DNA from 3 places in the Leptothrix cholodnii SP-6 genome. Region 3 is predicted to be linked to each of the others. Evidence: predicted binding sites of a transcription regulator. Region 3 holds the regulator's gene; each other region holds the start of a gene.
The links. The regulator sigma-54, encoded in region 3, starts transcription at its own class of promoters, with help from an activator protein. The targets are predictions, from matches to a motif close to TGGCANGNAANCTGCTTT.

Region 1 (10,599 bases), 2.1 Mb from region 3:
GCAGGCAAAGGCGCTCGACCAGGCCCACTGGAAGTTGTAGCCGCCCAGCCAGCCGGTCACGTCGACCGCTTCGCCGATGAAATAGAGCCCCGGCACGTGGCGGCTGGCGAGGGTCTGCGAGCTCAGGTCGCGGGTGTCGACGCCGCCGGCCATCACCTCGGCCTTTTTCCAGCCCTCGTCGCCGTTGGGCGTGATGGGCCAGGCCTGCAGACGCTGTGCGAGCTGTTGCAGGTCGCGATCGCGGCAGTCGGGCATCGGGCGGTGGGCGTCGAGGCCTGATCCGGCCAGGAAGGCATCGGCCAGGCGGGTGGGCAGATGCTGCGCCAGTTCGTTGCCGAGCTGCCGTTTCGACGTCAGCTTGGCCGCCAGCAGGGCGCCACCCAGATCGCCGCCGTGGGTCAGGTCGATGCTCAGCGCCTGGCCGGGGCGCCAGTAGCTCGAGATCTGCAGCACCGCCGGGCCGCTCAGGCCGCGGTGCGTGAACAGCAGATCCTCCTGGAACACCGTGCGCTGCTTGCCGCTGCCGGTGCTGATCTGCACCGGCAAGGCCAGGCCGGCGAGCGCCGCGTAGGGCGCCCAGGTCTGCGCGTCGAAGGTCAGCGGCACCAGCGCCGGACGCGGGGCGACGATGCGGTGGCCGCTGCGCTCGGCCAGCCGCAGGCCCCAGTCGGTGGCGCCGATCTTGGGGATCGGCAGGCCGCCGGTGGCGATGACGAGCTGGTGCGTGCGCACCGGCCCGGCGTCGGTGTCGAGTTCATGGCCGTCGGCAACATGGCGCACGGCCTGCACGCGGCACGGCTGGCGACGCACCACCGCGCCGGCTTCGCATTCGCGCAGCAGCATCGTGATGATGTCTTCGGCGCTGTGGTCGCAGAACAGCTGGCCGCGGTGCTTTTCGTGGAAGGCGATGCCGTGGCGGCGCACCAGCGCGATGAAGTCGGCGGCGCCGTAGCGCGCCAGCGCCGAGCGGCAGAAGTGCGGGTTGTCGGACAGGAAGTTGGCGGGCGCAGCCTCACGGTTGGTGAAGTTGCAGCGCCCGCCGCCGGAGATGCGGATCTTCTCGGCCAGCTTGGGGGCGTGGTCCAGCAGCAGCACGCGCAGGCCCCGCTGGCCGGCGACGCCCGCACAAAAAAGGCCGGCCGCACCTGCGCCGACCACCACCACGTCGAAATGTTCCATCGACAAATTATCGATGGCCGCGCGGGCAGGCCGGGCCCGGCCCGGCCCGGGGCGCCGTCAGACGCTCTGCCAGTCGAGGTTGCCGGTGGCGAAGATGCGCTTGAGTTCGCCCTGGCTGGCCAGTTCGTTCAGGCCGCCTTGCAGGGCGCGGGCCAGGTCGAGCGAGCCGCGCTTGACCGCCATGCCGACCGCCCAGCCGTCGCGCGGGGCGCGGGGCACCGGCAGCGGCGTGATGGCGAAGCGGCTGTCACCCTTGAGCGTCGACAGCAGCTCCGAGCGCAGGCCGCAGGCGGCCGCCACTTCGCCGCGTTGCAGCATCCTTGCGGCCTCGATGCCGTTGGGGATCTTGGTGGTCAGCTGTTCGCGCAGGGCGCCGTTGTCGTGGCCGATCATCAGCCAGCCGGCCAGCGACAGCCCCGGCACCGCGATGCGGTGGCCGGTCAGACGCGCCAGACCGTCGAGCTCGGGCACCTTGCCCAGATCGCGGGCGATCATCACGGTCTCGCGCCAGTAGGGGCCGAAGATGTTGACCTGCGGGCTGCTGTCCATCAGCGGGCGGTCGACCGGCACGTGCAGCAGCACGTCGGCCGGGCCGTAGCCGAGGTAGTGGCCTTTCCAGACCATGTTGCGCAGGTCGTCGTGCATGTCCTCGTCGGCCGTGAACGGCAGCAGCGACAGCGCCACGCCGAGCTTGTCGGCCAGCGCCTGTGCCAGGTGCACCTCGATGCCCGCGCCCTTGTCGTGGAACGGCGGCAGCTCGTTGTACAGGCCGACCACCAGCCGACCGCGCGCGCGCACCTTGGCGAGGGCGCTCGGCTCGTCGCTGCCCTCCGACTGGGCGATGGCGCTGCCGCTCAGGCCGAGGCCGAGCGCGAGTGCTGCGCTGCGGTTGAGAAAATCACGTCTGTCCATGCTTGTCCCCGATAGGCAGCCGCCTGCGACGGGCGGCCGGGTTGATTGGACGGTCTGCGCCGCCCGATCAATTTACAGCGGTTTTTTCGCGCCGGGTCTCGAGGTAGGCCTTGATCGACCAGACCGCCTCCTGGCTCAGGATGCCTTCGAACGGGGGCATGTAGACCGCGCCGTTGCGGGTCTTGCCGCGCCGCACGCTGGTGGCGTAGTAGTCGTCGATCTCCTTCACGCAGGCGGCCTTCTTGGCGGCGATCTTCACGTTGGAGCAGTCGTTGTCGAGCTTGCGCAGATCCGGCGCGATGCCGCCCGAGATCGCTTCCAGGCCGTGGCAGCGGGCGCAGTTCTGGTTGTAGGCCGAGCTGCCGATCTTGATCGCGTCCTCGTGGGCGCGGTAGGGGTTCTCGGGCCGCCAGTCGGCGCCCAGTTGCGGCAGGCTGCTGGTGTCCACCGACTGAGGGGTCACGTCACCGTGTGCCGACGCCAGGGTGCCGACGGCTGCGCAGGCCATCGCCAAGATGGCGGCCCTGAAAATGTCTCCTCGTGCCATGTCTCGTGTCTCCAAAGGTCAGTGAAAGGAAGCGGATCGTCTGCAGCACTCAACTGCAATCGCTGTGCCAAGCCTGATGGCCGGCTTGCGGGGTGCGTGCTTGCGGGTCAATCCGGGTGGCGTGCTGCGCTTTGGCGCGGCGCGGATGTGTCACAGGTTCGCGGTACGTGCTGTATCGGCCCAGGTGTTCCAATTGGTGACACATCCGGGCACGCCCCGGGTGGCGCAGTGCATCCGACCGCGCGATGCTCGCGTCCTCAATCGATCGTCGGCGTCCGTTCGCCGACATCCGACTTCCAGGAGACCTCGATGGCCACAAGTTATCTGCCGCACTCGGCCAGCAACCGCGGGCGTCAGCAAGCCGACGACGCGCGGCGGCCGATCGCCTCGGCCTTGCCGCTCGGCGAGGCGCACGTGGAGCGCATCGACGAGTCGCACGAACGCTGCCAGGCCTTCGGCCTGTCGCGCATCGAACGGCCCGATTTCTCGCCGATGGGCCGCTCCGACCTCGGCGTCGTGCGCGATCGCAACCAGCGCCTGTACGTGCATGCCGCGCCGGTGATGGAGATGCTCTACGAGCAGATCGTCAACAGCCAGAACATGGTGGTGCTGACCGATGCCACCGGCACCATCATCCACTCGATCGGCGACGACGACTTCCTCAGCCGCGCCTCCAAGGTGGCGCTGCAGCCGGGCGCCAACTGGTCGGAGTCGAGCAAGGGCACCAACGGCATCGGCACCGCGCTGATCGAGGAAACCCCCACGCTCGTGCATGCCGACGAGCACTTCCTGCATGCCAACCACTTCCTGACCTGCTCGGCCGCGCCGATCCTCGACCCGCGCGGCAACATCCTCGGCGTGCTCGACGTCTCCGGCGACCAGCGCAGCTACCACCAGCACACGATGGGGCTGGTGAAGATGTCGGCGCGCATGATCGAGAACCACTGGCTCAGCGACGACTACCGCAACGTCATGCGGCTGCATTTCCACAGCCGCGTCGAGTTCATCGGCACGCTGATGGAGGGCATCCTCGCGGTCAGCCAGGACGGCAAGCTGGTCGGCGCCAACCGCGGCGCGCTCGAGCAGCTCGGCCTGAGCGGCGCGGCGCTGCGCATGCACACGCTGACCTCGCTGTTCGGCACCACGGTGCCGGCGCTGGTCGACCGCTTCCGCTCGCCGCTGGCCGCGCCGCTGTCGGTGGAGGCCGGCAGCGGGCGCCAGTTCCACGTCTATGCTCGCTTCAGCTGGCCGGTCTGGCACAACGCCGATCCGTCGGTGCGCGACGAGCCTGTGCAGCCGGCCGTCGAGCGCAGCACCGATCGCGTGAGCGAGCGTGCCGGCGAACGCCCGGCTGCCCCGGCGCCGAGCGCCTCCGCGGCCGAGCCGCGCCAGGCCGCCGGCCAGGGCTCGCGCGAGGGCCTGGCCAGCCTGACCACCGGCGACGCGGCGGTCGGCACGCTGGTCGACAAGATCCGGCGCGTGCTCAACCGCGACATCCCGATCCTGATCCTGGGCGAGACCGGCACCGGCAAGGAGCTGCTGGCGCGCGCCATCCACCAGGATTCGGAGCGCGCCAAGCAGCCGTTCGTGGCGGTCAACTGCGCCTCGATCCCCGACACGCTGATCGAGGCCGAGCTGTTCGGCTACGAGGAGGGCGCCTTCACCGGCGCGCGCCGCAAGGGCGCGGTCGGGCGCATCGTGCAGGCCAACGGCGGCACGCTGTTCCTCGACGAGATCGGCGACATGCCGCTGGCCCTGCAGGCGCATCTGCTGCGGGTGCTGCAGGAGCGCCAGGTCACGCCGCTGGGCAGCGGCAAGGCGGTGGCGGTGGACGTGACGCTGGTCTGCGCCACCCACCGCAACCTGCGCGAGATGATCGAGCAGAAGACCTTCCGCGAGGATCTCTACTACCGCCTCAACGGCCTGGCCGTGCGGCTGCCGGCGCTGCGCGAGCGCAGCGACCTGATGGCGCTGGTCGACCGCATCCTCGAGCGCGAATGTCCGCGCCGCCGACTGCAGCTCAGCGCCGAGGTGGTCAAGCTGTTCCAGGGCTACCACTGGCCGGGCAACGTGCGCCAGCTCTTCAATGTGCTGCGCACCGCCTGCGTGATGGCCGCCGGCGACAGCCAGGTCACGCGCGATCACCTGTCCGACGACTTCATCGAGGACGCCGGCCGGGCGCTCGACTCGCGCGCCGCGGCCGCTGCGGCGGTCGCCGCCGAACCGGCCGCTGCGTTGCCGTCGGCGTACGTGGCCCCGCAGCCCGCTGCCGCGGTGCCGGCCGAGCGCTCGCCGCAGACGGGCGCGGGCGCCGCGACCGGCCGGGCCGATCCGGCGGCTTCGCGCCAGGCCGAGCCCATCGCCGGGGCGCCCGACTGGCTGGTGCCACGCCCGGTGGCTGCCGCGCCGGCGGCGGCCGACGAGCCCTCGCGCTCGCTCGAGGACATCGAGCTGCAGAGCATCCGGCTGGCAGTCGAGGCGGCCGGCGGCAACATCTCGGTGGCGGCCAAGCGGCTGGGCATCAGCCGCAACACGATCTACCGCAAGCTGCGCTGGAACACGCCGCGTTGATCGGGCGTCGTCGCATCGAAGCCGCTGTCCTCGGCCTGACGCCAGGCGCGCTGCCAGTTCAGGGCATGGCGGGGGCTGGCGGTGACGGCCGCGTCGATGCCGGCCAGGTCGGCGGGCGGATCGGTTTCAGGCCGGCCCTCGGCCTGTGCCTGTGCCACCGCGGCGGCCAGGGCGGCCCAGTAATCCCGGTGCCGGCTTGCCAGGTCTGCGTCGGCGACCGGCCCCTGTTCGGGCAGCCAGCGCAGCGTCCGGTCGGGTGGTGGGCTCAGGGCGGCTTGCAGCGCGATCAGGGCCTCGGTGGCGGCGTGCATGTCGGCGATGCGGCTGTCGCGCAGATCGGGTGCGCCGTCGTTCCACAGCACGCCGTGGGCGGTCAGGACGCCGCTGGCCGGGTGCCACCAGACGGTCACCGGCGTGTCGCTGCCGCGCGCCAGGCGCCACCACCGGAACGGCCCGAGCCGACCCTGATCGCCGTGCAGCAGCGCGTCGGGCAGGCGGATGGCGGGCTCGCCGAGGTCGGCGGCATGGCGGCCGAGCCGCAGACGCAGCCGCTCGACGCAGTGTTCGCAGCGCTGCGCCATCGCGGTGGCCACGTCGGCATGGGCCCAGCTGCGCGCGCCCGGCATGCCGGCCTGGCCCAGCACCAGCTCGGGCCGCGGCCAGGGCGAGATCACGTCGGTGGCGGCGCGGCCGAGCCGGCAGATCAGTTGCCGCTGCAGCGCGCGGCCCTGGGCGGCGCTCGGCCCCGATCCGACCAGCCAGAGCCGATCGCCATCGGCCACCACCAGCAGGTTCGAGATCTGGCCGCGGTTGGCCTCGTCGCTGTCACCGGCCGCACCCGCCAGCCACCAGACGTCGGGGCCGAGGGCTTGCAGCGCCGGCACCACGGGCCCGGCGCCGGCGCTGGCCGTGCCGCAGTGGGCGGACGTCGGGGTGTCGACGGCGGGTGTGCCGGTGGCGCATGCCGTCAGCACGGCCGCCGCGGCAAGCAGCGAGCCGATGCGGCCCGGCCAGGGGCGCGGATGTGGCGGGCCGACCGCGGTGCGGGCGGGTGTCGGAGGGGCGGATCTGGACGTCAATCGGGTGGCCTCGGGCGGCAAGGGTCGCAGCATATTCGCTGCGATCGCCGGTCGGGCAAACCCGCACAGGACAGGCTGCTCCAGCTTGGCACAGTGTCACCGCCGGCCGTCGGCGCGCGGGTCCGGCTGTTCGCGTTTTCCAGGGTTTCCGCACCGACGAGAGCGGTCAATTTGTCGGCTGGCGCCACGCCGGGCGGGCTACCGGCGGCGGCATGCCTCTTGCACCCGTGTCGAACAATGTGTGCCCACGGGGTACAGCCTGGAGAAAACGTCATGCGGGGGAAGATCGAACACGATGGAGCACGGACATGAAGGTGGTCGTGCTCAAGGGCGGTGACGAGGCCGTGCCACTGGCCCAGTGCGTGCAGTCGGGGCCGTCGCCGAGCCGCGCCGCCGGTGCGGCCGCCTTGTCGGGCGACGGGCGGCACTGGGCCCTGCTCAACGTGTCGCCGGCGGTGGCCGAGCAGCTGGCTACCGATGCTCGCCTGCTGCGCCACCACGGCCTGCCCGATGCCGCGGTGCGCACCGTCGTGCTGACCGATGCGCAGATGGACCACGTCACCGGCCTGCTGAGCCTGCGCGACGGCCCGCCGATCCACCTGTACGCCACGCCGGCGGTGTTCGAGGAACTCACCACCTCGGTGCCGGTGCTGCCGATGCTGCAGCACTACTGCGGCGTGCACTGGCACGTGATCCCGGTGGCGGGCGAGTGCCGCACGGCGGTGTTCCACGTCGAGGGCCAGCCGTCGCTGGAGTTCACCGCGGTCGCCACCGACGGCCCGTCGCCGCGCCACAGCATGCATTCGGCCGGCCCGGTGGTGGGCGAGACCATCGCGCTGGCGGTGCTCGATCTGGCCACCGGCCAGCGCTTCTTCTGCGCCAGCAGCCTGGCGAGCGCCGGCGCGATGGCGGTCGAGTGGATGCGCGAGGCCGATTGCGTGATGGTCGGCGACGAGCCCGACAGCACCCTGAGCCGCTACTCGCCCGATGCGGCCAACGACGCCTGGGCGCTGCTCGACGGCGTGCGGGCGCGCCGCAAGCTGCTGCTGGCCCACCCCGACGGCGCCGGCCCGCAGCGCCAGCCCGCGCCCAGCGTGATGGCGCGCTGGGGCCTCGAGCTGGCGTCCGACCGGATGGAGATCGAGCTGTGACGGCGCTGCACATCGCCTCGCTCACCAAGCGCTACGGCGAGCGGGCTGCGCTGTCGCAGCTCGGCCTCGACATCGGCGCCGGCCAGCTGGTGGCGCTGCTCGGGCCCAACGGCGCGGGCAAGTCGACGCTGTTCCAGGTGCTGACCGGCCTGTTCGTGGCCGACGAGGGCGAGGTCGAGGTGGCCGGCCACTCGCTGCGCCACTCGGCGGTGGCGGCGCTGCGCCACATCGGCGTGGTGTTCCAGCAGATGTCGCTCGACCTCGACCTGAGCGTCGAGCGCAACCTGCGCTTTCATGCCGACCTGCACGGCCTGCCGCGCGCGCTGGCGCGCGAACGCATCGTCAGCGGCTGTGCGGCGCTGGGCATCGTGGCCGATCTGGCGCGGCCGGTGCGCGAGCTGTCGGGTGGCAACCGCCGCAAGGTCGAGCTGGTGCGCGCGCTGCTGCACCGGCCGAAGGTGGTGCTGATGGACGAGCCCACCGTCGGCCTCGATCCCAAGTCGCGCCGCGACCTGCTGGCCGCCATCCGCGCCGACGTGGCCGAGCGTGGCAGCAGCGTGCTGTGGGCCACCCACCTGGTCGAAGAGGCCGAAGCCGCCGACCGCGTGGTGGTGCTGCACAAGGGCCGGCTGCTCGCCGACGGCACGCCGGCGGCGGTCACCGCGCAGCTGGGCGGCACGAATCTGGAAGATGCCTTCATCCGCGCCACCGCCTGAAGGCGGGGCACTTCACGAACGGATCGCCGGACGATCCGCATAAAAAAGGAGCGAGACGATGACGCAACAACCGAAGCAGACCGGTCGTGCCCCGGCCCTGCGGCCCGCACGCCGGGCTGTCGCCTGCCTGCTGGCCGCGCTGGGCGCCGCCGCGCCGACGCTGGCGCAGGCCCAGGTCGCCTTCATCTCCAGCGAGAAGGACAACGCGCTGACGGTGCTCGACCTCAAGACCCAGGCCGTGATCGGCACGGTCGCCACCTGCAAGCGCCCGCGCCACATGCAGCTCACGCCCGACGGCAAGCAGCTGATGGTGGCCTGCGGTGACTCGGCCCAGGCCGACGTGATCGACGTGGCCACCCGCAAGTCGGTCGGCAAGGTGGGCCTGGGCGAAGACCCCGAGATCTTCGACCTGTCGCCCGACGGCAAGACCCTCTACGTCAGCAACGAGGAAGACGGCGAACTCGGCGTGGTCGACCTCGCCAGCGGCAAGCGCAGCAAGAGCATCGAGGTCGGCAAGGAGCCCGAGGGTGTCAAGGTCAGCCCCGACGGCAAGACCGTCTACGTGACCTCCGAGGTGGCCAGCCTGGTGCACGTGATCGACGTGGCCAGCGGCAAGGTCACCAAGAACATCAAGGCCGGCAAGCGCCCGCGGCGTTTTGCCATGACACCCGACGGCTCGCAGCTGTGGGTCACCAACGAGCTGGCCGCCAGCGTGACGGTGATCAGCACCCGCGATCACACGGTGCTCGACACCATCAAGTTCGAGGTCAAGGGTGCGCGCGCCACCGACATCACGCCGGTGGGCATCACGATCAGTGCCGACGGCCAGCGCGCCTACGTCGGCCTGGGCAAGGCCAACCATGTCGCGTTCGTCGACGTCGCCACGCGCAAGACCACCGACCTGGTGCTGGTCGGCAAACGCGCCTGGGGCGTGGGGCTGAACAAGGCGCAGGACCGGCTCTATGTCGTCAACGGTCTGTCCGACGACCTGACCATCGTCGACACCGGCAGCGCCAAGGCGATCAAGAGCGTGGCCGTGGGCCGCGTGCCGCACAGCGTGGTGGTGGTCGAGTGATGCGCGGCGCCGCCATCCATGACGTGGGCCGCCGTGTCGCGCAGGCCGCGCTGCTCGCGCTGATCGCCCCCGCCGTGCAGGCCGCCGCCTTCAAGGCGGTGCTGCTGGTGCCCGACGACGACCCGCGCCTGGACCGCAACCGCCTGGAGCGCGCCTACCTCGGCCACACCGGCGGGCAGGCGCTCGACGCGGTGCAGTCGGCGCTCAAGGAGTCGCGGCTCGAACTCGAGGCTGCCGGCGCCAGCCTGACGCTCGACACCGTGGCCGTGGCCACGCCCGAGGCCGCGCGGGCGGCAGCGGCGCAGGCCGAAAAAACCGGCGCCGCCTTCGTGCTGACCGACCTCGGCCCGGCCGCCACGCTGGCCGCCGCCGACGCGGTCAAGCTGCCGGTGCTCAACCTGAGCGACAGTTCTGACGCGCTGCGCCAGAACGACTGCCGGCCGCGCCTCTACCACCTGATCCCCAGCGAGCGCATGCGCGCCGACGCGCTGGCGCAGTCGCTGATGGCGCGCAAGTGGACGCAGGTGCTGCTGCTGACCGGCCCGAGCCCGGCCGACGCCCAGCGCAGCGCCACCGCGCAGGCGGCGATCAAGCGTTACGGCCTCAAGCTCGCCGGCAGCAAGCCCTTCAAGCTGTCGGGCGACCCGCGCGAGCGCGATCTGGCCAACCCGCTGCTGCTCACGCAAGGCAGCTACGACGTCGTGTGGGTGGTCGACAGCGACGGCGAACTGGCGCGCACGCTGCCCTACCGCACCGTGCTGCCGCGCCCGGTGGTCGGCGACGCCGGTCTGGTGGCGCTGGCCTGGCATCCGCAGTACGAGCGTTACGGCGCGCCGCAGGTCTCGCGTCGCTTCGCCCGTGAAGCGAAACGGCCGATGGGCGGCCACGAATGGGCCGCCTGGATGGGCGGCAAGGCCATCGCCGCGGCGGTGATCGAGGCGCCCAAGGGCCCGCTGGCCGCCGTGCACAAGGCGTTCGCCGCGATCGAGGTCGACGGCTCCAAGGGCGTGCCGATGAGCTTCCGCCCGTGGGACGGCCAGCTGCGCCAGCCGCTGCTGCTGACCGACGGCCAGGGTGTCATCGGTACCGCGCCGGCCGACGGCGTGCTGCACCCGAAGAACACGCTCGACACGCTGGGTGTGGACGCGCCTGAAAAGCTCTGCAAAGCCAGATGAGTCACTACCTTCAGGCCATGTGGGCGATCGTCGCCCGCGAGCTCGCCAAGTTCATGCGCCAGACCGGCCGGCTGGTGTCGGCGCTGGTGCGTCCGCTGCTCTGGCTGGCGGTGTTCGCGGCGGGTTTTCGCAACGTCTTCGGCATGGCGATCGCCGAGCCCTACGACACCTACATCTCGTACGACGTCTACATC
Region 2 (10,599 bases), 700 kb from region 3:
ACCGGCTGCATCCGCATGCTGCCGGCCACGCTGGCGCTGATCACGCAGGGCTCGGCCAAGAAGGGCGACGTGCTCGGCATCGCCCGCATCGCCGCCATCCAGGGCGCCAAGCGCACCGCCGACCTGATCCCGCTGTGCCATCCGCTGCCGCTGACGCGGGTGGCGGTCGAGTTCGAGATCGACACCGCCCTGCCCGGCGTGACCTGCACCGCCACCGCCGAAACCCTCGGCCAGACCGGCGTCGAGATGGAAGCCCTCACCGCCGTGCAGGTCGGCCTGCTGACGATCTACGACATGTGCAAGGCCGCCGACCGCGGCATGGTGATGGACGGTGTTCGGCTGCTCGAGAAGCGCGGCGGCAAGTCCGGCCACTGGCAGGCGGAATAGATCGTTTTTCCTCGTGTGCTTGTTGGCCCTCACACCGCCACCTCCCAGTGGCCGCCCTTGTCAGGGCCGATGCGGCGCAGGCGGCCCTCTTCGCGCAGCTTGCGGATCACACGCAGGATGGCGCTTTCGGATTTGCCCAGTTGCAGCGCAAGCGTCGGCACCGTGGCCTGTGGGTCGGCTTGGAGGGCGTGCAAAACCAGATCTGGCGTTTTCCCTGGCGTTTTCCCTGGCGTTTTCCCTGGCGTTTCAACCTGCGCCCGGCGAATCGCTGCCCTCGATGACCCCCAACTCATCGTCAGCACGGTGTGGTCGTAGGGCTCGAAATCGTCGTGCAACGTCAACGTGCGGCCGTCGCCGTCCCAGCCAGCGCGGATACGCGGCAGGCCGGAGCCTGCGCGCTCGCCCAGGTTGAGCATCAGGAACATCTGCTGGAGGGTGCGGTTGCGGCAGTCGCTCACCCCGCCGTGCAGCGCCTGCTCGGCCGGAATGCGCAGCGCACCCGGGTTGCGGAACTCGAAACCGGACGGCCGCTTGACGATGCGCACCGAAGCCCGATCGTTGTAGTCGGCATGCACCAGCGTGTTGACCAGCGCCTCGCGCAGCGCCTGGTGCTGGGGCGTGTCGTCGATGCGCGTGTCGCCCTTGAGCATGAACGGCACCTTCAGGTCGGCACCGAGCTTTCGGATCACGCGGCGATAGAAGTCGAACAGGTTGCCAGACCAGGTGCCATCGGGAACCAGCCGGTCGAGCCAGCGCGTGGCCGCGTCAGAGGCGTCGGTCTGTTCCTGGTAATCGACGAAGTACAGCGGGGCGGCCTCGCTGATGCTGGGCCACTGGCCGAACATCAGCAGCCCGGCCAGGGTCAGGCCGCTATCGCCGCTGTCGCGGTCGTCACGCCAGCCGCCGATCAACTTCAGGAAGGCGGTGTCGTCGGGTGCGTTCCAGGGGTGATCGGGCCGCACGACCGCGAACATCTGACGGTAAGCGCGCAGGCTTTCAGGATCCAGATCCGGCAGGCCGAAGCGGTTCAGCAGGCGGGTGTCGCGGCTGTCTTCGAGCTGTTCGGCCAGCATGCGCTTGACGGTCTCGACATCGCAGAGCCGGTCGCCGTCGTGCAGCCGGCGCCAGGTGTGGCCCAGCGGCTGGCCGTTCAGATAGATCGGCCGCAGCTTGCGCGGCGCCTGCGGGATCTGCACGGCCAGTACCGTCCGGCCCTCCAGCATCAGCGCCTGCACATCGTCTTCACCGAGCAGATTGGCGCTGACCTTGCCCGGATTGTTGAGGTTGTTGAACAGGTCGCGCCGCACCTTGTCCGCATCGGGCACACCGGCCACGCTGAACCGGCCATGGCGCTCACGCACACCCAGCAGCAGCAACCCGCCGTGGCTGTTCGCCATCGCCGAGTAGGTCGGCCAGAAGTCCTTGGGCAGGGCGCCCTGCCCGTCCTCGCCCTGCGCGAGCTTGCATTCCAGCGTGACCGTCTCGACGAGTTGCGAGAGGTCGCCGAGCGAGCGGAGGTCGAGTTTCTTGGCGCCTTCGGTCACCTGTCTTCCTCCCAAGGTGTCTGTTTCTCGGACGACTCGCCCTGCCTCAGGGGTGCATCGCCTCGGCCGGCCAGCGCGGATCGGGCTCGCACTGGAACGGCACACTGGCCGCCACCGCCGCAGCGCCCGAGGCCGGCAGCGCGGCGGCCTGGCAGGGTGCGAAGAACGCGTCCGACGCCGGATTGCGGAACTCGCGCAGGCGCGCCGCCACGTGGCGTGAGCGCTCGACGTCGCCGCGCGCGGCCAGTGCCCGCGCGTAGGCCGTCATCAGGCGGGTGTCGAGCAGGTGATGGAGCGGGCGCCTGAAGGCGTCGAACACCTGCTCGGGCTGCGGCGCCATCGTGACCTCGGCGTAATCGGCGTGATGGCCGAACAGGATGCTGCGCTGACCGCGCGCGATGCGCTGCGGCAGGGCTTCGGGGATGCCGATCGACACGTCCGGCTCGAAGATCACCGCCACCGTGTAGTACTGGTGCGCCGCCCAGCCCGACGCCAGCATGCCGAGCGCCGACACCAGGCCGCACACCGAGCGCGCCAGCGTCGGCGGCCGGCGCCACCCGGCGTCCAGTTCGCCGACCCGATCGGCGGACGCCGGCGGCGGCACCAGGCCCGTCATCCAGCCCGCCATCAGCGCCGTCGGCAGCAGGAAATACGCGTACCACAGCGGGTACTCGAGCAGGCTGTGCACCAGCACCAGCGCCAGCATGAAGGCCGCGCAGCGCGCCCCGCCGGCGCGCAGGTCGTCGGCCTGCGTGAACGCCGCGCGGCTGCGCCACGCCACCCACAGCGCCAGCGCCAGCACCGCCGCAGCAAACGGCAGGCCCGAGTCCACCGCCAGCTGCAGCAGCAGGTTGTGGCTGTGATCGAAGAACGCCACCGGCCGATCCGGGAACGGCGTCATCGACCAGACGAAGTTGAAGGCCCCCGGCCCGACGCCGGTCCACGGATGCTGCGCGATCAGCGCCAGCGTGTTGGCCCAGATGCGCCCGCGCGAACTGCTCGGGTCGCCGTGCAGCGTCTTCTTGATCTGGTCGTCGCCGTAGAAGAACTGGCCGGTGCTGGCCGACCACTGCTCCATGCCCCACCAGCCGAGCGCGTAGACCGCCAGCATCGCCAGCAGCAGCAGCCGCACGCGGCCCGGCAGGCGGCGGTCGATGGCGCCCCAGCCCGCCAGCATCAGCACCCCGACCATGCCGGTGCGCGAGGCCGTCAGCACGTCGGCCAGCACCAGCAGCACCAGCACGGCGGCCAGTTCGCGCAGGAACCAGCGATGGCGCTGCGACAGCCACACCGCCGCCGCACAGGCCCACAGCAGCAGCGTCGACAGCTGATTGGGCTGGCGCATGTTGCCGATGGCGCGCCCGGGCGTGGTCGGCATCGCGACCCAGACGCCATCGGTCCAGGTGGGCGCGAACACCTGCAGCAGCGAGATCCCGACGCTCAGCAGCCCGGCCGCCAGCAGCGCGACCAGCAGGCCCGACCACAGCGCATCGTCACGCCCGGACTGCGCCGACAGCCCCGCCGCCAGCGCCAGCGCGGCGCCCAGCGACAAGGTGGCGATCGGCATCAGGCGCTGCCCGAAGGGCGCCTCGGTCAGGCCCTGCGCCACGATCAGCATCACCAGCAGCAGCAGCAGGCCGCGCAGGGCACCCGGCATGCGCCGGATCGGCACCGGCGTCGCGCGGCCGACCCACAGCCCCAGCCACAGCGCCATGCCGGCAAAGGCGCACAGCTGGTTGAAGAAGGTGGAGGTGGGCGAGACGGTGGGCGCCAGCAGCATCGGCAGGGCGACGGCCGACAAGGCGGCCAGCAGCATGCCGTCGGGCTGCCACGGCGACGTGACTGGCGGGTAGTTGGAGGACATCGGATCAGGTTGACAGTGCGCCGGGATTGTCGGCGATGGCCACACCGGCCCGGCCGGGCGATGCGCGCCGCGTGATATCTTCTTTTCCCCCGTTTCCAGGGCGCCCCGCGCCGCCGAGATCATGCCGCTGTCGTTCCTGAAAGGCCTGTTCGGGTCGTCCGAAATCAAGACGCTGGCGCAGTCGCTCGCCAACGAACTGAGCCGGCGCTACCCGCCCGCGATGGCCACCGGCGAAGGGCGCAAGCTGTCGCCGCAGGCGGTGACGAACATCCTCGAGAGCGTCATCAACAAGGCTGTCAGCAAGAGCCACGAGTGGAATCTGGGCGTGATCGGCAAGGCCAAACTCGGCAATGCGTTGCGCTGGGAGCTCAAGGACAAGGGCTATCCGGACAAGTTCATCGAGATGGTGACTGAGGCGCTGGTGGTCTACATGTCGCGCCAAGAGAAGAAGTCCTGAACCCGATCGAGCCACGACGATGCTGAGATCCTTGCTCAAGGAAGTCGGACACAGCCTGCGCCGACGGGCTGTCCCCCCAGAGTCACAGCCCCTGTTGACAGATCCTTATGCTGTCAGGCTCGAAGCCTTTCGCAGCGCCGGCACTGCCGATCGCAAGAGGCTGATCCAGACGCTGCAGGCCGATCTCGAACGAGATGCAAGTGATTTGCGAGGCCACACCTTGTTGGGCGACTGGCTGCTGCAAGCAGGTCGTCATGACGAGGCCGAATCGGCCTACCGCAAGGCCCTGCAGATCAAACCCTTGCATGCACGCGCACAAGAGGGGCTCGGGCTGGTGCTTCTGCGTATCGGTCGTCTCGAAGAAGCCTTCCTGCACCTCGAAGCTGCCCACAAGGTCGAGCCGGACAACGCCGAGATCCTGACGCACTGGGGCCTGGTTGATCTGGAAATGGGCAACCTCGGCAACGCCGCCGGCAAGTTCCACCGCGCCATCGAGCGCGATCCACGCAACCCGCACGCATGGCACAACCTGGGCCTGGTGGCCCTGAAACAAGGCCAGGTCGACACCAGCATCGAGCTGCTGCGCAAGGCAATCGAGATTCGCCCGCAGCATGGCTTGGCATACAGCAACCTGGCGATGGCGCTGCGCCGCGCTGAACGCCTCGATGACGCCCTGGACGCGGCCCGCAAGGCCACCGAGTACAAGGCAGACAACGCGCGGGTCTGGGTGGTGCTCGCAGATGTGCAGATGAATCTGGGCGACTTCGATGCCGCCGGCCAGTCGCTCGAACGCGCGACGGCCATCGATCCCCAGCACGTGGGCACATTTGTCGGCTTGGGCAAACGGCACGCCGCCACCGGCGACCCCACGCGCAGCCGCGAGGCCTACACCCGGGCACTGCAACTCAACCCCGACAGCGCCGACGCCCGAGGGGGGCTCGGCGAACTGGAGCTCCTGCTGGGCCAGTGGTCGACCGCCTGGGATCTCTACGAAGCACGCCGCCGGGTCGAGGGCACGCCGGTGCGGCCCTATCCGTTCAAGCCATGGCAAGGCGAAGACCTGCAGCAACGCCACATCCTTGTCCACGCCGAGCAGGGCCTGGGCGACATCATCCTGTTCGCCTCCTGCCTGCCCCAACTGCAAGCACTGGGTGGACAGTGCACGATCGAGGTCCGCTCGCGCATGCAGGCCCTGTTCGCACGCTCGTTCCCGCAGGCGCGGGTGATCGGCCGCGCAGCCAACGCCGAGTTGCTCGACTGGCCAGCAGAGCTACCTGCGTTCGATTACGAGATCCCGTTCGGCTCGCTGCCGCGCTGGTTCCGCGCCAGGGCCACCGACTTTCCCGCCCACCAGGGCTATCTGGTGGCTGACGCCGCGCGCGTGCAGACCTGGCGCGACAAGCTCGCCCCCGGAGGCAGGCCCACAGTCGGCATCGCGTGGCGCGGCGGCATGGCCGCCACATCCAAGCTGCAACGTTCGCTCGAACTCAAGGCACTGGTGAGCGCCCTCGCGCCGACCGGTGTCCAACTGGTGTGCCTGCAGTACGGGAACGTCGACGCCGAACTGGAGCAAGTGCGATCCGAGTTGGGTGTGCACATCGACCCGGGGGTCTCGGGCTTCGGCGATCTCGACGACCTGGCAGCATTGACGCAGGCCTGCGATCGGATCGTGACGGTGTGCTCGACCCAAGCACACCTGACCGGCGCCCTTGGCAAGCCCGGTCTGGTGCTGGTACCCAGCAATCCCAGTTGGCGCTATCTGCATACGGGCACGTCGATGCCCTGGTATCCAAGCCTGCAACTCGTCCGGCAGCAGCAGCCCGGCGATTGGAGCGCCGTGCTCACTCAAGCGCAGTCGTGGGTGACATCGCAGACAGCAGCCAGCCATTCGATAGCAGACGCCCCGTCTGGCGACGCGCTGTGAGGTTCTGGTGGAAACGCAAGGCTGCACCCGTGACTGCAGCCCCGGCGGTCGAGCCCCATCCGGCGGTCGCCAAGACGCTGTCGCTGATGGCGGACAACGATCTCGAAGCGGCACTTGCCTGCTTGCTCCCAGCCCTTGAACAGGCGCCAGACGAGCCGTCGCTGCTGGTACTTCGCTCCGAATTGCACCGGCGTCAACGCGAGCCGGAAGACGGCATCGCCTGTTGCGACCGCGCTCTGCTGACGGCAGCACGGCCGGCAATCGTCCAGTTCGAGTTGGCCGAATGCCATCTGGCGATGTCGGCGCTGACGGCCGCGGTCAATGCATTGAATGTGGCGGTCACCCTGGAGCCACGACTCGCGGATGCCTGGTATCGACTGGGCGAAACGCTGCTGCGCCAGGATCACTACGAAGAAGCCCTGACCGCGCTGCTGGCCTGCGTCGATGTCACCCCGAACGAGCCTTTGCGAGCCAAGGCGCAATTCCACATCGGACAATGCCACTTTGCGCTCAACCGGATCGAACTTGCCCGCGACGCCTTTCAGGCCAGCCTGAACGGATCCGCCAGCGCCGATGCACTCACCGGACTGGGCCACGCCTATCTGCGCCTAGATCAGGATACACGAGCCATCACGGCGTACGAAGAGGCGCTGCACTCGCTCGAGAACCCATCCAACATCCTGCTTCTCAACTTGGGCTGCGCTTACCAGCACGCGGGCAACTACGCGGGCGCTCGCGAGGTATTCCAGAAGGTGATCACACGATCCCCGAGCGACCACCATGCGCGCTGGTACCTGTGCCAGCTCGATCTACTTGAATGCAGATGGGAGCAGGGATGGGCAAATTATTCAGCCCGTTTTGCAGCAGGCGCCTCGCCGTTCCGACCGATGCCGTTCCGGCGCTGGAACGGCCGACCATCGCCTGAAGACACGCTGCTGGTGCTGGCCGACGAAGGGCTCGGCGATGAGATCATGTTCGCCTCCTGCACCCCTGATCTGTCCAGTCGGATGGGGCATGTCATCCTGGAGTGTGACCCCCGACTGGGTCGGCTGTTCCAGCGTTCGTTTCCTCAGGTTGAAGTCATCGCCACCCAGCGACGCAACCAAGCTGACTGGCTGTCGGGCTGCCGGACGCCGCAGTGGCAAATTCCGTCGGGCGACCTTCCGTCTTTTTTTCGCAATCGCGACGAGGATTTCCCGCGTCACAGCGGCTTTCTGAAAGCCGATCCTGAACGGGTAACGGCATGGACCGAACGCCTCGACCGGTCGATCGGAGCGGGACTCAAGGTCGGCTTGTCCTGGCGGGGCGGCACCGATCGGACCCGAATCCGTGCACGCACCATCCAGCCCGAGACGTGGGGACCGATCCTGAACGTGCCCGATGTGCACTTCGTCAATCTTCAGTACGGCAACTACTCGCCCGAACTGACTCAGCTCGAGCAACTGCATGGCGTACGCATCCATGATTTTCCCGAGGCCCATGTCGACTACGACGAAACGGCCGCACTGGTCTGCTCACTGGATCTGGTGATCACCGTCTGCACGGCTGTCGCCCACCTGAGCGGCGCCATCGGCAAGGAAGTATGGGTACTGACACCACACGCTCCCGGCTGGCGCTACACCGCCGGTCGAAACAGCATGCCCTGGTATCCCAGCTCCCGGATCTTCCGACAACCTGCGCCGGGCGACTGGGCACAAACGTGTCGAGAATTGGCACTCGCACTGAAAGCCCTGACAAATTAGGTCAGAACCTGGCAACCGATCCGTGGGATTTGGCCGGATCTATCAAATCGGGAGGCTCCAAACCCCCAATTCAAGGGCCAAAAAACAGGCACGGCTGTTGCATTACTATGCCTACCCACCTAGACATCTAGGCCTCTTGTTTTGGTCCCCGAAGGGAAGTTGCACATGAAGAGCATCCAACGAGGTTTCACCCTCATCGAACTGATGATCGTCGTCGCGATCATCGGCATCCTGGCCGCAGTTGCGCTGCCCGCTTACCGTGACTACACCTTGCGCGCCAAGGTTTCGGAGTTGCTGCTCGCAGCCAGCTCGACCCGTACTGCCGTCACTGAAAATTCGCAGAACGCCGGTGCGATCAATGTCTCGGGCATCACGGCCCCGGGTGCCGCCGGCAAGGTCGCTTCAGCTTCGGTGGCAGCCACGGGCATCGTCATCGTCGGCGCCACAGCCGAATTCGGTGGCACGGCCGTCACCGTGACGCTGGTACCGAGCTGGAACGCCTCGGCCAACACCGTTGTCTGGTCCTGCACGGTCAACCCGGAAAACCTCTCGCCGTCGTCCTGCCGCCAAGACTGACGCACACACGGCGCCTCAAGCCCAATGCCGAAGCGGCCGGAGCGATCCGGCCGCTTTTTTGTTTCCGCGCAGCACAATCGCACATCCCGGTTCCTGACTCCACGCCATGCTGATCACCGCCCACTACGCACAGCTCAACGCCCAGTTGCATGCCGATCGCCCCGACTACGGCACCAGCGGACAGCGCTGGGCACCGGTGGTCGCCGCACTGGCCGATCGGGTCAAGGCCGGCGACATCCTCGACTACGGCTGCGGCAAGCAGACCCTGGCCGCGGCACTGGCGGCACGCCAGGTGCGAGGTTATGACCCGGCCATTCCCGAGTTGAGCGCAGAGCCGAAACCTGCCGACGTGGTGGTCTGCACCGACGTGCTCGAACATGTCGAGCCCGACTGCATCGACGACGTGCTGGACGACCTGTGCCGGGTGACGCAGAAGGCCGCACTGATCACGGTGGCCACACGCCCGGCCGTCAAGAAACTGGCTGACGGCCGCAACGCCCACCTGACGATTCAACCGTTTTCATGGTGGCGCGAGCACTTCCTGTCGCGTTTCGACATCGTCGATGTGCGCGAAGAAGAAGGCAACGAGTTCACCCTGATCCTGAAGGCGCTACATGCCGAGGATCTCGACCTGTCAGGCTTCCGCCTGCCCCAGCCCGCAAACCCGTCCAAACCGGCAAAGACAGCCACCCCGGACGCGGCCGCCACGGTCACCAGCATCCTGGTCGACGACAAGCGCCTGAAGTTCCACACGCCCAACCGCATGACGCAGTGGCGTGTCGAAAGCCTCTTCACCAAGGAACCCGACACCATCGCCTGGCTCAAGCAGATGAAGAGCGGCGAGGTACTGGTCGATGTCGGCGCCAACGTGGGCATGTACTCGGTGTTCGGCGCGGTCTGCCGCGGCGTGCAGGTGCATGCCTTCGAACCCGAGTCGCAGAACTACGCCCTGCTCAACAGCAACATCGCCTTGAATGGGTTGTCGGGCCGGGTGGTGGCTTACCCGCTCGCGTTGTCGGACACCAGTGGCGCCGACAAGCTGTACCTGTCGGACTTCAGCCCGGGCGGCTCGTGCCACTCGTTTGGCGAGCAGGTCGGCTTCGATCTCAAGCCGCGCGGCTCGGCCTTTGCCCAGGGCGCATTCAGCGTCACGCTCGACCAGCTGGTGAGCGCCGGATCGGTGCCCGTTCCGGACCACATCAAGCTCGACGTCGACGGCTTCGAGCACAAGGTGATCGCGGGGGCACTCACCACCTTGCGCGATCCGAAGGTCAAGACCGTCCTGGTCGAACTCAACACCCATCTGGACGAACACCGGCAGGTGATCCAGACCTTGCATGAACTCGGCTTCAGCCATGACCCGCAGCAGGCCCAGGGCGCTCTGCGGGCGTCGGGGGCCTTCGAGGGCGTCGGCGAGTTCATCTTCACGCGCCAGCTTGAAAAGAAGGTCGAACTGATCCAGCGCACCACGCTCAGGCTGCCGATGTCGAGCCGGGCCCGAGACGTGTTGCACCACGTGCTGGAGCGGGTTGCGCAGGCGCCGGTCACCGACGCGCCGTTCCCGCATGCGGTGATCGACGACGTGTTCCCGCCCGACTACTACGCCGAGATGCTGCGCCAGTTCCCGGCCTTGTCGAGCATGCGGCCGCTGAGCGAAACCGGACGTGTCGGCAAGGACAACTACAAGGAGCGCATGACCACGCTCTTTGAAGAAAGCGACTTCGCCCGTCTGAGCCAGGAGCAGGCGCGCTTCTGGCGCGAACTCGCGGACTGGATGTACAGCGACACATTCCTGCAAGCGTTTGTCGAGAAGTTCCACCAAGCACTGGAACCACGCATCGCCGCCGTGCAGCGGGCCGAAGGCCAACTCAACGTGCGTGGCGATGCGCTGCTGGTCAACGACCAGACCCGCTACGCCATCGGACCGCACACCGATGCGCCACATCGGCTGGTGACGTTCCTCTTCTATCTGCCGTCGGACACCTCCATGCAGGAACTGGGCACGTCGCTCTACCGGCCCAAACAAGCCGACTTCACCTGCTGGGGCGGCCCTCACTATCCACACGCGAAATTCGATCAGGTCGGACGGGTCGATTTCCTGCCCA
Region 3 (10,599 bases):
GCTCGCCCGGCCGTTGCGCAAGAACCCGCGCGAACTCGCGCAGGCGCTGGTCGAGGCGCTGGGCCGCCAGCCGGCCGCGCAGAAGTGGGTCGACGCGATGGAGCTCGCCGGCCCCGGTTTCATCAACCTGCGGCTCAAGCCGGCGGCGCGCCAGCAGGTGGTGTCGGCGGTGCTGTCGCAGCGCGAGGGCTTCGGCGTGCGTGCACCCAACGGGCAGCGCGTGATGGTGGAGTTCGTGTCGGCCAACCCGACCGGGCCGCTGCACGTCGGCCACGGCCGCCAGGCTGCGCTGGGCGACGCGATCTGCAACGTCTTCGCCACCCAGGGCTGGGCGGTGCACCGCGAGTTCTACTACAACGACGCCGGGGTGCAGATCGGCACCCTCGCCAGCTCGACCCAGTGCCGCCTGCGCGGCCTCAAGCCCGGTGACGCCGAGTGGCCGGCGTCGGCCTACAACGGCGACTACATCGCCGACATCGCGCGCGAGTTCCTCGCCGGCGCGACCGTCAAGGCCGACGACCGTGCCTTCACCGCCTCGGGCGAGGTCGAAGACATCGACTCGATCCGCCAGTTCGCGGTGGCCTATCTGCGCCACGAGCAGGACCTGGATCTGCAGGCCTTCGGCGTGCGCTTCGACCATTACTACCTCGAGTCCGGCCTCTACAGCAGCGGCCGGGTCGAGGAGGCGGTGGCCAAGCTCACGGCGGCCGGCAAGACCTTCGAGGAAGGTGGCGCGCTGTGGCTGCGCAGCACGGACTATGGCGACGACAAGGATCGCGTCATGAAGAAGTCCGACGGCACCTACACCTACTTCGTGCCCGACGTGGCCTACCACATCCACAAGTGGGAACGGGGTTTCGACAAGGTCATCAACATCCAGGGCAGCGACCACCACGGCACCATCGCGCGGGTGCGCGCCGGCCTGCAGGCGGCCGGCGTCGGCGTGCCGCAGGGCTGGCCCGACTACGTGCTGCACAAGATGGTCACGGTGATGAAGGGCGGCGAGGAGGTCAAGATCTCCAAGCGCGCCGGCAGCTACGTGACGCTGCGCGACCTGATCGACTGGACCAGCCGCGACGCGGTGCGCTTCTTCCTGATCAGCCGCAAGGCCGACACCGAGTTCGTCTTCGACGTCGACCTGGCGCTGAAGGCCAACGACGAGAACCCGGTCTACTACGTGCAGTACGCCCATGCGCGGGTCTGCTCGGTGCTTGCGCGCTACGTCGAGGAGCACCAGGGCGATCTGGCGACGCTGGCCGATGCCGACCTGAGCCTGCTCGCCGAGCCGACCGAGTTCGCGCTGATGAACAAGCTGGCCGAGTACCCCGAGATGCTGGGCGCGGCTGCGGCCGACCTGGCGCCGCACAACGTCGCCTTCTATCTGCGCGACCTGGCCGCGCACTATCACAGCTACTACGGCGCGGTGAGGTTCCTCGACGGTGCCGTCGAGCCGATGCGCGCGCGCATGGCGCTGCTCGAAGCCACCGCGCAGGTGCTGCGCAACGCGCTGGCGGTGCTGGGCGTGAGCGCGCCGCGCAAGATGTGATCAGGCGATCGAGACGGAGATGTCGCAGATGGTGAAGACGCAACGCAACGGCCAACGCGGCGGTTTTGTGCTGGGCATGATCGTCGGGCTGCTGATCGGCCTGGCGCTGGCGCTGGCGGTGGCGCTGTATGTCACCAAGGTGCCGGTGCCGTTCGTCAACAAGGTGCCGCAACGCACCGCCGAACAGGACGCCGCCGAGCTCGAGAAGAACCGCAATTGGGATCCGAACGCGGGCCTGGCAGGCAAGAACGTCGCCCGGCCGGTGGTGCCGCCGGCCGTGCCGCAACCGGCGCCGGCTCCCGATGCGGGGGCATCGGCCGCGGTGGCCGCACCGATCGCGCCGCCGATCGCCGCCTTCGGTGCCGCTTCGCGCCCACAGGCGGCGCCGTCACCGGCCGCCGTCGAGCGGTCGGCCAAGCCGGCGGCTCAGACGTTCCAGTATTACGTGCAGGTTGGCGCCTACACGCGCACCGACGACGCCGAGCAGCAGCGTGCCCGGCTGGCGATCAACGGCCTGGTCGGCCGCATCACCGAGAGCGAGCAGGCCGGCCACACGATGTACCGTGTCCGGCTCGGCCCGTTCGATGTGCGCGAAGACGCCGACCGTGCCAAGGAACGGGCCGCGGGCGTCGGATTCAGCGACGCCGCGCTGGTCAGGGTGGCGCGCTGAAGCGCCGGTCACCGAACAAGCAAAAGGAAAACCTGAAATGGATCGTCGAGATTTCTTGGCTCAAACCGCCGCCGTGCTGGGCCTGACCGGCGTGGCGGGTCACGCCGCTGCGCAGTCCTTCCAGGAGGGCAAGCACTACGTGCGCCTGTCGCAGCAGCTGTCCGTGACGGCGCCCGAAGGCAAGATCGAGGTGGTCGAGTTCTTCTGGTACGGCTGCCCGCACTGCCATGCGTTCGAGCCGACGCTCGACGCCTGGGCCCGCAAGCTGCCGGCCGACGTGGCGTTCCGCCGCGTACACGTGGGCTTTCGGCCCAACTTCGAGCCGCAGCAGCGCCTGTACGCCACGCTCGAGGCGCTCGGCCTGGTCGACAGCCTGCACCGCAAGGTCTTCCATGCCATCCACCAGCTGCGCCAGCGGCTCGACCGGCCGGAGGACATCTTCGCTTTCGTCGAGAAGAACGGCGCCGACCGCGCCAAGTTCGTCGAGATGTACAACTCGTTCGGCATGCAGGCCAAGGTGCGCCAGGGCAAGCAGCTGGCCGAGGCCTACAAGATCGACGGCGTGCCGGCGCTCGGCATCCACGGCCGCTACTACACCTCGCCGGCGCTGGCCGGTGGCGACAACACGCCCGAGCTCGAAGGCGGCCTGCGCGCGCTGGCCCTGACCGATCAGCTGGTGGCACGGGTGCGCAAGGGCGCCTGATGTCGCTCGCCCCGGGCCATGTCCCGGGGCTGATCGGGCGCCAGACCGGCCTGGACAGGTTCCGGGCCGTTGTCACTGCGGGCCCGGGCACTAGGCTCTGGCTGCAGGATGCAGGTAGAATTCCTGCAATATCCATGCCGCCATGAACACACAGTTTTCAGTCCTGTCCCCTGCCGCGTCTGATGCGTCGTGCGTCGCCGCGCGAGAGCCGGGCGTCGATCGGGCTGGCCGGCGCGGTGCGGCAGGCTGGGCGGTCGCCCTGCTGTTGTCGGCGCTGGCCGTGACGGCCCAGGCCGAACGGGCCGACCGGGATCTGCCGCTGGAGTTCAATGCCGGCCAGCTCAAGATCGACGGCAAGCGCAAGCTGCAGCTGCTGACCGGCGGCGTCGAGATCACCCGCGGCACGCTGATCCTGAAGGCCGACCAGATCGAGTTGCGCGAGACGCCCGCCGGCCAGCTGGCGGTGGCATCGGGCAGCGAGGCGCAGCCCGCCACGTTCAGGCAGAAGCGCGACGGCCTCGATGAAGTCATCGAGGGCCAGGCCCGGCGCATCGAATACGACACCGTCAGCCAGACCGTGCGATTCAGCCAGCAGGCGCAGGTGCGTCTGCTGCGCGCCGGCGTGCTGGCCGACCAGATCAGCGGCCAGACCATCGTCTACGACCACGGCCGCGACGCGATCGAGATCCAGGGTGGTGCGGCCGACGGCAGCAGCGGCGGGCGGGTGCGCGGCATCGTCACGCCGCGCCCGGCCGACGCGGCGGGAGTCAAGCGTTGAACTCGCCCGGCCCGGCGAACGAGAAGCTGGCGCAGCCGGCCCGGGCGGGCCGCAACGGCGCGTCGAGCCGGCTCGAAGCCGACGGCCTCGAAAAGAGCTACGGCGCGCGCAAGGTGGTCAAGGACATCCACCTGGCCGTCAACAGCGGCGAGGTGGTCGGCCTGCTGGGCCCCAACGGCGCGGGCAAGACCACCAGCTTCTACATGCTGGTCGGCCTGGTGCGCGCCGATGCCGGACAGATCCGCATCGACGGCGCGCCGGTGCAGCGCCTGCCGATCCACCAGCGCGCCCGCATGGGGCTGTCGTACCTGCCGCAGGAGGCGTCGATCTTCCGGCGCCTGACGGTCGAGGAGAACATCCGCGCCGTGCTCGAACTGCAGCAGGACGCCGAAGGCCGCCGCTACAGCGCGCAGCGCATCGAGCAGATGCTCGACGGCCTGCTGGCCGACCTGTCGATCGAGAAGCTGCGCGAATCGCCCGCGCCGGCGCTGTCGGGCGGTGAGCGCCGACGCGTCGAGATCGCCCGTGCGCTGGCCACGCAGCCGCGCTTCATCCTGCTCGACGAGCCGTTTGCCGGCGTCGACCCGATCGCGGTGCTCGAGATCCAGCGCATCATCGGTTTCCTCAAGGCGCGTGGCATCGGCGTGCTGATCACCGACCACAACGTGCGCGAGACGCTGGGCATCTGCGACCGCGCCTACATCATCAGCGAAGGCCGGGTGCTGGCCGAAGGCACGCCCGCGGCGATCGTCGAGAACCCGGACGTCCGCAAGGTCTACCTCGGCGAACATTTCCGCATGTAATCAAGAAGGCCGGCAACCCGTGAAACCATCCCTGCAGGTCCGTCTTTCGCAGCATCTGGCGCTGACGCCCCAGTTGCAGCAGTCGATCCGGTTGCTGCAACTGTCGACCCTCGAGCTGCATCAGGAAGTCGAGCAGATGCTCGAACAGAACCCCTTCCTCGAGGCCGAAGAAGACAGCCCCACGCCCGAGAGCCAGGTCATCCAGGAGCGCAGCGCCCCGACCCAGGAAGAGTCCCGCTACGACGCCGACACCGGTGCCGCCGATGCGGCCCACGAAGCCGGCGTCGGCGACCCCGAGCCGGTGAGCGTCGAGCAGCTCGACTTCGGTGCCGGCGAGTCGCGCGAAGACTGGGACAGCGGCCACGACCGCGAGGACTTCAACAGCCTGTCGGACACCCCCGCGGCGCGCAACGGCGCCAACGAGGACGACGACAGCGACTGGAGCGAGCGCTCCACCTTCACGCCCAGCCTGCCCGATCACCTGCGCGGCCAGCTGCTGGGCATGCGCCTGGCCGGCGAGGACATGCTGCTGGTCGAGTCGCTGATCGACTCGCTCAACGAGGACGGCTACCTGGCCGACACGCTCGAGGAGATCGCCGAACGGCTGGCCTTCGGCATCGAGGCCGGTGCGGTCGTGACCGGCGACGCGATCGACCCGGTCGAGGCCGCGACGATGCGCGAGGAGCTGATCGACCGCCTGCGCTGTGCGCTCGGCTGGCTGCAGAGCCTGGAGCCGACCGGCGTCGGCGCGCGCGACCTGCCCGAGTGCCTGGTGCTGCAGCTGCGCGAGCTCGACCCGAGCCCGGCGCAGGCCGCCGCCATCCGCATCTGCCAGCACCACCTCGACCTGCTGGCGCGGCGCGACATCAAGAAGCTCGTCACCGCCGTGGCCGCCGACGAGGCGCTGATCCGCGAGGCGCAGACGCTGATCGTCGCGCTCGAGCCCAAGCCGGGGCGGCGCTTTGCCCGCGCCGAGGCCAACATCGTCGTGCCCGACGTGATCGTGCAGAAGGCCGGGCGTGGCTGGCGGGTGGTGCTCAACCCCGACGTCATGCCCAAGCTGCGCATCAACGACATGTACGCCCAGGTGCTGCGCCAGCACCGCAGCCAGCGCGGCGGTGCCACGAATGGCGGCGGTGACGGTGGCGCGATGCTGTCGTCGCGGCTGCAGGAGGCGCGCTGGTTCGTCAAGAACATCCTGCAGCGCTTCGACACCATCCAGCGTGTCTCGCAGGCCATCGTCGAGCGCCAGAAGGGCTTCTTCACGCACGGCGAGATCGCCATGAAGCCGCTGGTGCTGCGCGAGATCGCCGACGAGCTGGGGCTGCACGAGTCGACCATCTCGCGCGTGACGACGGCCAAGTACATGAACACGCCGTTCGGCACCTTCGAGCTCAAGTACTTCTTCGGCAGCTCGCTCAACACCGATGCCGGCGGCAACGCGTCGAGCACCGCGGTGCGGGCGCTGATCAAGCAGTTCGTGGCGGCCGAGGACCCCAAGAAACCGCTGTCGGACAGCCAGCTGAGCACCATGCTCGAAGAGCAGGGCATCCAGGTGGCGCGCCGCACGGTGGCCAAGTACCGCGAGGCGCTCAAGATCGCACCGGCGAACCTGCGCAAGGACATCTGAGCCGACGATCACTGCACCTGCGCGGTGCAGTCGGTGTGCCGCCCTGAGCCATCCTGTCACGTCGCGGTGCGCGTCGGCGATGTCCGCGCGCGGTACCGTCGGAGACCATCTGCCGGCTCGAGCGTGCCGCGGTTCGTGCAGTGGCCAGGCCGCTCCGGACATACCCTCGGATTCGATCCCGAACCCCCAAAACGGACACGTTTGGGTTCAATTTTGCGTGTTTTCACGGATCGGGCGGCACGTCATCTGCATGGACCATGGCATGGGAGCAAACATGGCCATGAACGACACAACCCGACTGCGGATCGCGATCCGCATCCACGATCTCGTGCTGCACGAACTCGGCGAAGACGTCGACATCGCGCTGATGCTGGGCCCGGCCGAATACGCCCGCGCGGTGCTGAGCCTGTGCCGCTCCTGCGGCAGCGACGAACTGGCCCGGCTGGGCGAGCAGTTCCGGCGTGCCAGCGACGAGGACACGCAGCGCCAGCGCAGCCAGCAGATCACCCGTTACACCGACGCCGGCGACCGCGCCGCGTTCGCGCAGCCGCGCCCCTGAGCGCGATTGCGGGCCGGCCGTTCAGCGGTCGCCGCTCAGCCAGCGGTCGATCTGCGACTTGCGGTCGTTGCCCCAGAAGGGTTCGCCGTCGACGATGAAGAACGGCGCGCCGAACACCCCCGCGGCGATCGCCGCATCGTTTTCACGCCGCAGCTTGTCCTTCCAGATCGGGTCGGCGCACACCTGCGCGGCCTGTTCGGCCGGGATGCCGAACTCGGCCGCCAGGCCGGTCAGCGCGCTCATGTTGCTCAGATCGACGCCGCGGGTGAAAAACGCCCGCAGACCGGCACGGGCCCAGTCGGTGGCGCGCGCCGGATCGGTGGCGTCGAGCCACCAGAACAGCCGAGCCGCGTTCTGGGTCGGGATCGGGAAGGGCGAAGGCATCACGTACGGCACCCCTTCCATCCGCGCCGATCGGGCGAAGTCTCGCAGTGAGTACTCACGCTTGAGTGGATAGGACACGGGGCTGCGCAGCTCGGCGGCCTGGAACGTCACCCCCAGCAGGATGGCGTGCCAGCGCACCGGGCGGCCGTGGCGTGCGGCCAGGGCGTTGATCCACTCGGAGGCGATGTAGGAGTAGGGCGACGAAAAGTCGAAATAGAAGTCGATGGCGGCGGGGCGGTTCATCCTGTCACCTTAAGTGCGCGCTCGCCTCGCGTCCATCCGGCACAGCCCCGGTTTCGGCGGCTGCGCCACAGCGGGTGGTGGCCACGCGCGCAGTCGCCCGGCCAGCTTGACCGCGATCATGCTGGACGGCGGGCCTGCGCCTAGCATGTGCGGCATGCTCGATCTGTCGATAGCCCTTGCCTGCCTGATCCCGGCGCTGGCCATGCGTCCGTGGCGCGGATTCGGTCCGTCCGGCCCGCCCGGGGCCTGGCTGACCTGGTGGATGCTGATGCCGCTGTTCTGGGGGGCCGACCGGCTTGCCGACAGCGCCGTGCTGCAGCCGCTGTCGGGTGCGCCGCTGCTGGTGCTGATGGCGGGCTGGCCGCTGGCGGTGCTGGCGCTGGTGCCGACCGCGCTGCTGACCGGCTGGCTGGGCCAGCTCGACGCCTGGGAGACCCTGCACCGGCTGGTCTGGCTGGGCCTGGTGCCGGCCACGCTGGTGCTCGGGCTGGGTGCGGCGGTGCGGCGCCTGCTGCCGCACCACCTGTTCGTCTACATCTTTGCCCGCGGTTTCTTCGCCACCCAGCTGGCCTGCACGCTCGCCGGTGCGCTGGCGCTGTGGCTGGGCGGCGTGCCCGCGCACCTCGACGGCGCCGAGCTGATGGTCGGCCGCTGGCTGTCGGCCTGGGGCGATGCCGTGCTGACCGGCATGCTGGTGGCCATCTTCGTGGCCTTCAGGCCCGAGTGGCTGGCCACCTACTCGGACCGGCTCTACTTGCCGCGTCGTTGACGGCCCGCTCGGCGCCCGCTCAGCGCCCGTACACCACCTGCGGCAGCCACAGGCCGATGGCCGGGAACTGGTACAGCAGGAACAGCGCGAAGACCTGGATCCCCATGAACGGCAGCATGCCGGCGAAGATCTGGTTCAGCGTCACGTGCGGCGGGCTGACGCCCTTCAGGTAGAACGCCGCCATCGCCACCGGCGGGCTCAGGAAGGCGGTCTGCAGGTTCAGCGCCACCAGCAGCCCGAAGAACAGCGGATCGACACCGAACTTGGGCAGCAGCGGGATGAAGATGGGCATGAAGATCACGATGATCTCGGTCCATTCCAGCGGCCAGCCCAGGATGAAGATGATGAACTGCGACAGCAGCATGAACTGCAGCGTCGTCAGACCCAGCGACAGCACCCATTGCTCGATCAGCTCCTGCCCGCCCAGCAGCGCGAACGCGGCCGAGAAGATCGACGAGCCGACGAACAGCCAGCACACCATCGCGCTGGTCTTGGCGGTCAGGAACGACGACTCCTTGATGATGCCGCCCAGGTCGCGGATCGTCTGCCCCATCGCCGACGGTGCCCTGGCCTGTCGCGCCGCGACATAGCGGTAGGCGCCGGCCAGCAGCAGGCCGCCGAGCGCGCCGACCGCGGCCGCCTCGGTCGGCGTGGCCAGGCCGAAGACGATCGAGCCCAGCACCGCGACGATCATCACCGCCAGCGGGAAGAACGACTGCAGCAGCATCTTGAAGATCTCGAGCCGCTGCCAGCTCATCAGCACGTTGGTCAGCAACAGGGCGGCCATGCCGACACCGAAGACGATCCAGTACCAGGTGCCCGCCGGCACACGCTCGGGCGCCGGCGGCGCTTCGGCTGCGGCAGCGACGGGTGCCGTGGCCGGGGCTGCGCCGGCCGGTTCCTTCAGGTCGTCGCTCGGCGGCTCCTGCAGGCCGGTTGATTCGCTGGGCGGTTCCTGCAAGCCGCCGGATTCGGCGGGCGGCTCCTGGAGTCCGCCGAGCTCGGTGGGCGTGTCGCCGGCCGAGTCGAACGAGCTGCCCGCCTGCACCAGGCCGGTGGTGTCGACGCTGGCCACCGGGGCCGTGGCGCTGCCGTACATGAAGGCCAGCAGGACGACGATCGAGATCGCCGGCAGCAGGGCGACGAACAGCTGCCCGGCCACCGCGCCCTTGGGCAGCGCGGCGCCCTTGAGCGCGCCGAACAGGCCGCTGATGGCGTTGCTTCCACGCGAGGAAAGCGTCTGCGAGATCGGCGGCAGGGCGACTTCGCGTTCGCTCATCGACAGCGGCGGCGCCAGGTGCGGCTTCAGCTTGGCGATCACGACCACGTAGATGACATACAGGCCCGCCAGCATGAGGCCGGGAAAAAACGCCCCGGCGTACAGCTTGACCACCGACACGCCGGCGGTGGCGCCGTAGACGATCAGCAGCACCGACGGCGGGATCAGGATGCCCAGGCAGCCGCCGGCCGTGATGGCACCCGCGGCGAGCTGCACGCCGTAGCCCGCGCGCAGCATCGCCGGCAGCGCCAGCAGGCCCATCAGCGTGACCACCGCGCCGACGATGCCGGTGGCGGTGGCGAAGATCGCGCAGGTCACGATGGTGGCCACCGCCAGCGCACCGGGCAGGCGCGCCAGCGCCAGGTGCAGGCTCTTGAAGAGCTTCTCGATCAGGTTGGCGCGTTCGACCAGATAGCCCATGAACACGAACAGCGGGATCGCGATCAGCACGTCGTTGGACATCACCGAGTAGGCGCGCTGCACCATCAGGTCGAGGATCTGCTGGCCGGCCAGATCGGGGTTGACGCTGCGGTAGGCGAGCCAGCCGAAGAACACGCCCATGCCCATCAGCGTGAACGCGGTCGGGAAGCCCAGCATGATGGCCACCACGATCAGCCCCAGCATCAGCAGGCCCAGCGCACCCAAGTCCTCGCGGCTCAGGTGGCCGTCGAAGAAGCCTGCCCAGGGGGTGAAGATGGCGACCGTGATCAGGATGATCGCCATCAGCGAGAAGCCGAACCAGAGTTCCTTGCGTATCTTCATTTCGTGCTCCCCTGCTGCACGACGTACTGGTCGAGGCGGGCGATGTCTTCATCCTTCACGTGCACCATCTCCTTGAGCTTGTCGACGTCGACTTCTTCGACGTCGTGTTCACGCGAGGGCCACTCGCCCTGCCGGATGCAGACGATGCAGCGGATGACCTCGACGATGCCCTGCAGCAGCAGCACCGCGCCGGCCATCGGCAGGATGGTCTTGAACGGATAGATCGGCGGGCCCTCGGCGGTGATGTTCGAACGCTCGAGGATGGCCCACGACTCGGCCGCGAAGTGGTAGCCGGCATAGGTCAGCGCAAACACGCCGGGCATGAAGAAGAGGATGTAGAGGATCAGGTCGATCGTCGCCTGCGTGCGCGGCTCGAAGAAGCCGTACAGCACGTCGCCGCGCACGTGGCCGGCCTTGGCCAGCGTGTAGGCGCCGGCCATCATGAACAGCGTGCCGTACAGGATGATCATGGC

Region 1: pedF (cytochrome c-550 PedF) is a predicted target of sigma-54. The motif match lies at 2,691-2,708, and genes of this name have one in related genera.
Region 2: LCHO_RS24090 (pilin) is a predicted target of sigma-54. The motif match lies at 8,005-8,022, and genes of this name have one in related genera.

What each region holds. Positions count from the first base shown of each region.
Region 1 covers NC_010524.1:1,929,544-1,940,142, forward strand. Annotated here, with positions in the region: gene LCHO_RS08945 (BaiN/RdsA family NAD(P)/FAD-dependent oxidoreductase) at 1-1,179, opposite strand, end outside; gene LCHO_RS08950 (transporter substrate-binding domain-containing protein) at 1,237-2,091, opposite strand; gene pedF (cytochrome c-550 PedF) at 2,159-2,599, opposite strand; gene LCHO_RS08960 (sigma-54-dependent Fis family transcriptional regulator) at 2,948-5,209, shown strand; gene LCHO_RS08965 (MBL fold metallo-hydrolase) at 5,176-6,288, opposite strand; gene LCHO_RS08970 (MBL fold metallo-hydrolase) at 6,597-7,439, shown strand; gene LCHO_RS08975 (ABC transporter ATP-binding protein) at 7,436-8,155, shown strand; gene LCHO_RS08980 (PQQ-dependent catabolism-associated beta-propeller protein) at 8,214-9,230, shown strand; gene LCHO_RS08985 (type 1 periplasmic-binding domain-containing protein) at 9,230-10,405, shown strand; gene LCHO_RS08990 (ABC transporter permease) at 10,402-10,599, shown strand, end outside.
Region 2 covers NC_010524.1:522,432-533,030, reverse strand. Annotated here, with positions in the region: gene moaC (cyclic pyranopterin monophosphate synthase MoaC) at 1-387, shown strand, start outside; gene LCHO_RS02475 (RNA-binding domain-containing protein) at 417-1,931, opposite strand; gene LCHO_RS02470 (PglL family O-oligosaccharyltransferase) at 1,978-3,795, opposite strand; gene LCHO_RS02465 (hypothetical protein) at 3,917-4,252, shown strand; gene LCHO_RS02455 (tetratricopeptide repeat protein) at 4,272-6,176, shown strand; gene LCHO_RS02450 (tetratricopeptide repeat protein) at 6,206-7,918, shown strand; gene LCHO_RS24090 (pilin) at 8,084-8,494, shown strand; gene LCHO_RS21900 (FkbM family methyltransferase) at 8,601-10,599, shown strand, end outside.
Region 3 covers NC_010524.1:4,731,327-4,741,925, reverse strand. Annotated here, with positions in the region: gene argS (arginine--tRNA ligase) at 1-1,546, shown strand, start outside; gene LCHO_RS21060 (SPOR domain-containing protein) at 1,566-2,216, shown strand; gene LCHO_RS21055 (thiol:disulfide interchange protein DsbA/DsbL) at 2,272-2,919, shown strand; gene lptA (lipopolysaccharide transport periplasmic protein LptA) at 3,062-3,697, shown strand; gene lptB (LPS export ABC transporter ATP-binding protein) at 3,724-4,500, shown strand; gene LCHO_RS21040 (RNA polymerase factor sigma-54) at 4,520-6,130, shown strand; gene LCHO_RS21035 (hypothetical protein) at 6,411-6,689, shown strand; gene LCHO_RS21030 (2-hydroxychromene-2-carboxylate isomerase) at 6,711-7,316, opposite strand; gene LCHO_RS21025 (membrane protein) at 7,462-8,085, shown strand; gene LCHO_RS21020 (TRAP transporter large permease) at 8,105-10,126, opposite strand; gene LCHO_RS21015 (TRAP transporter small permease subunit) at 10,123-10,599, opposite strand, start outside.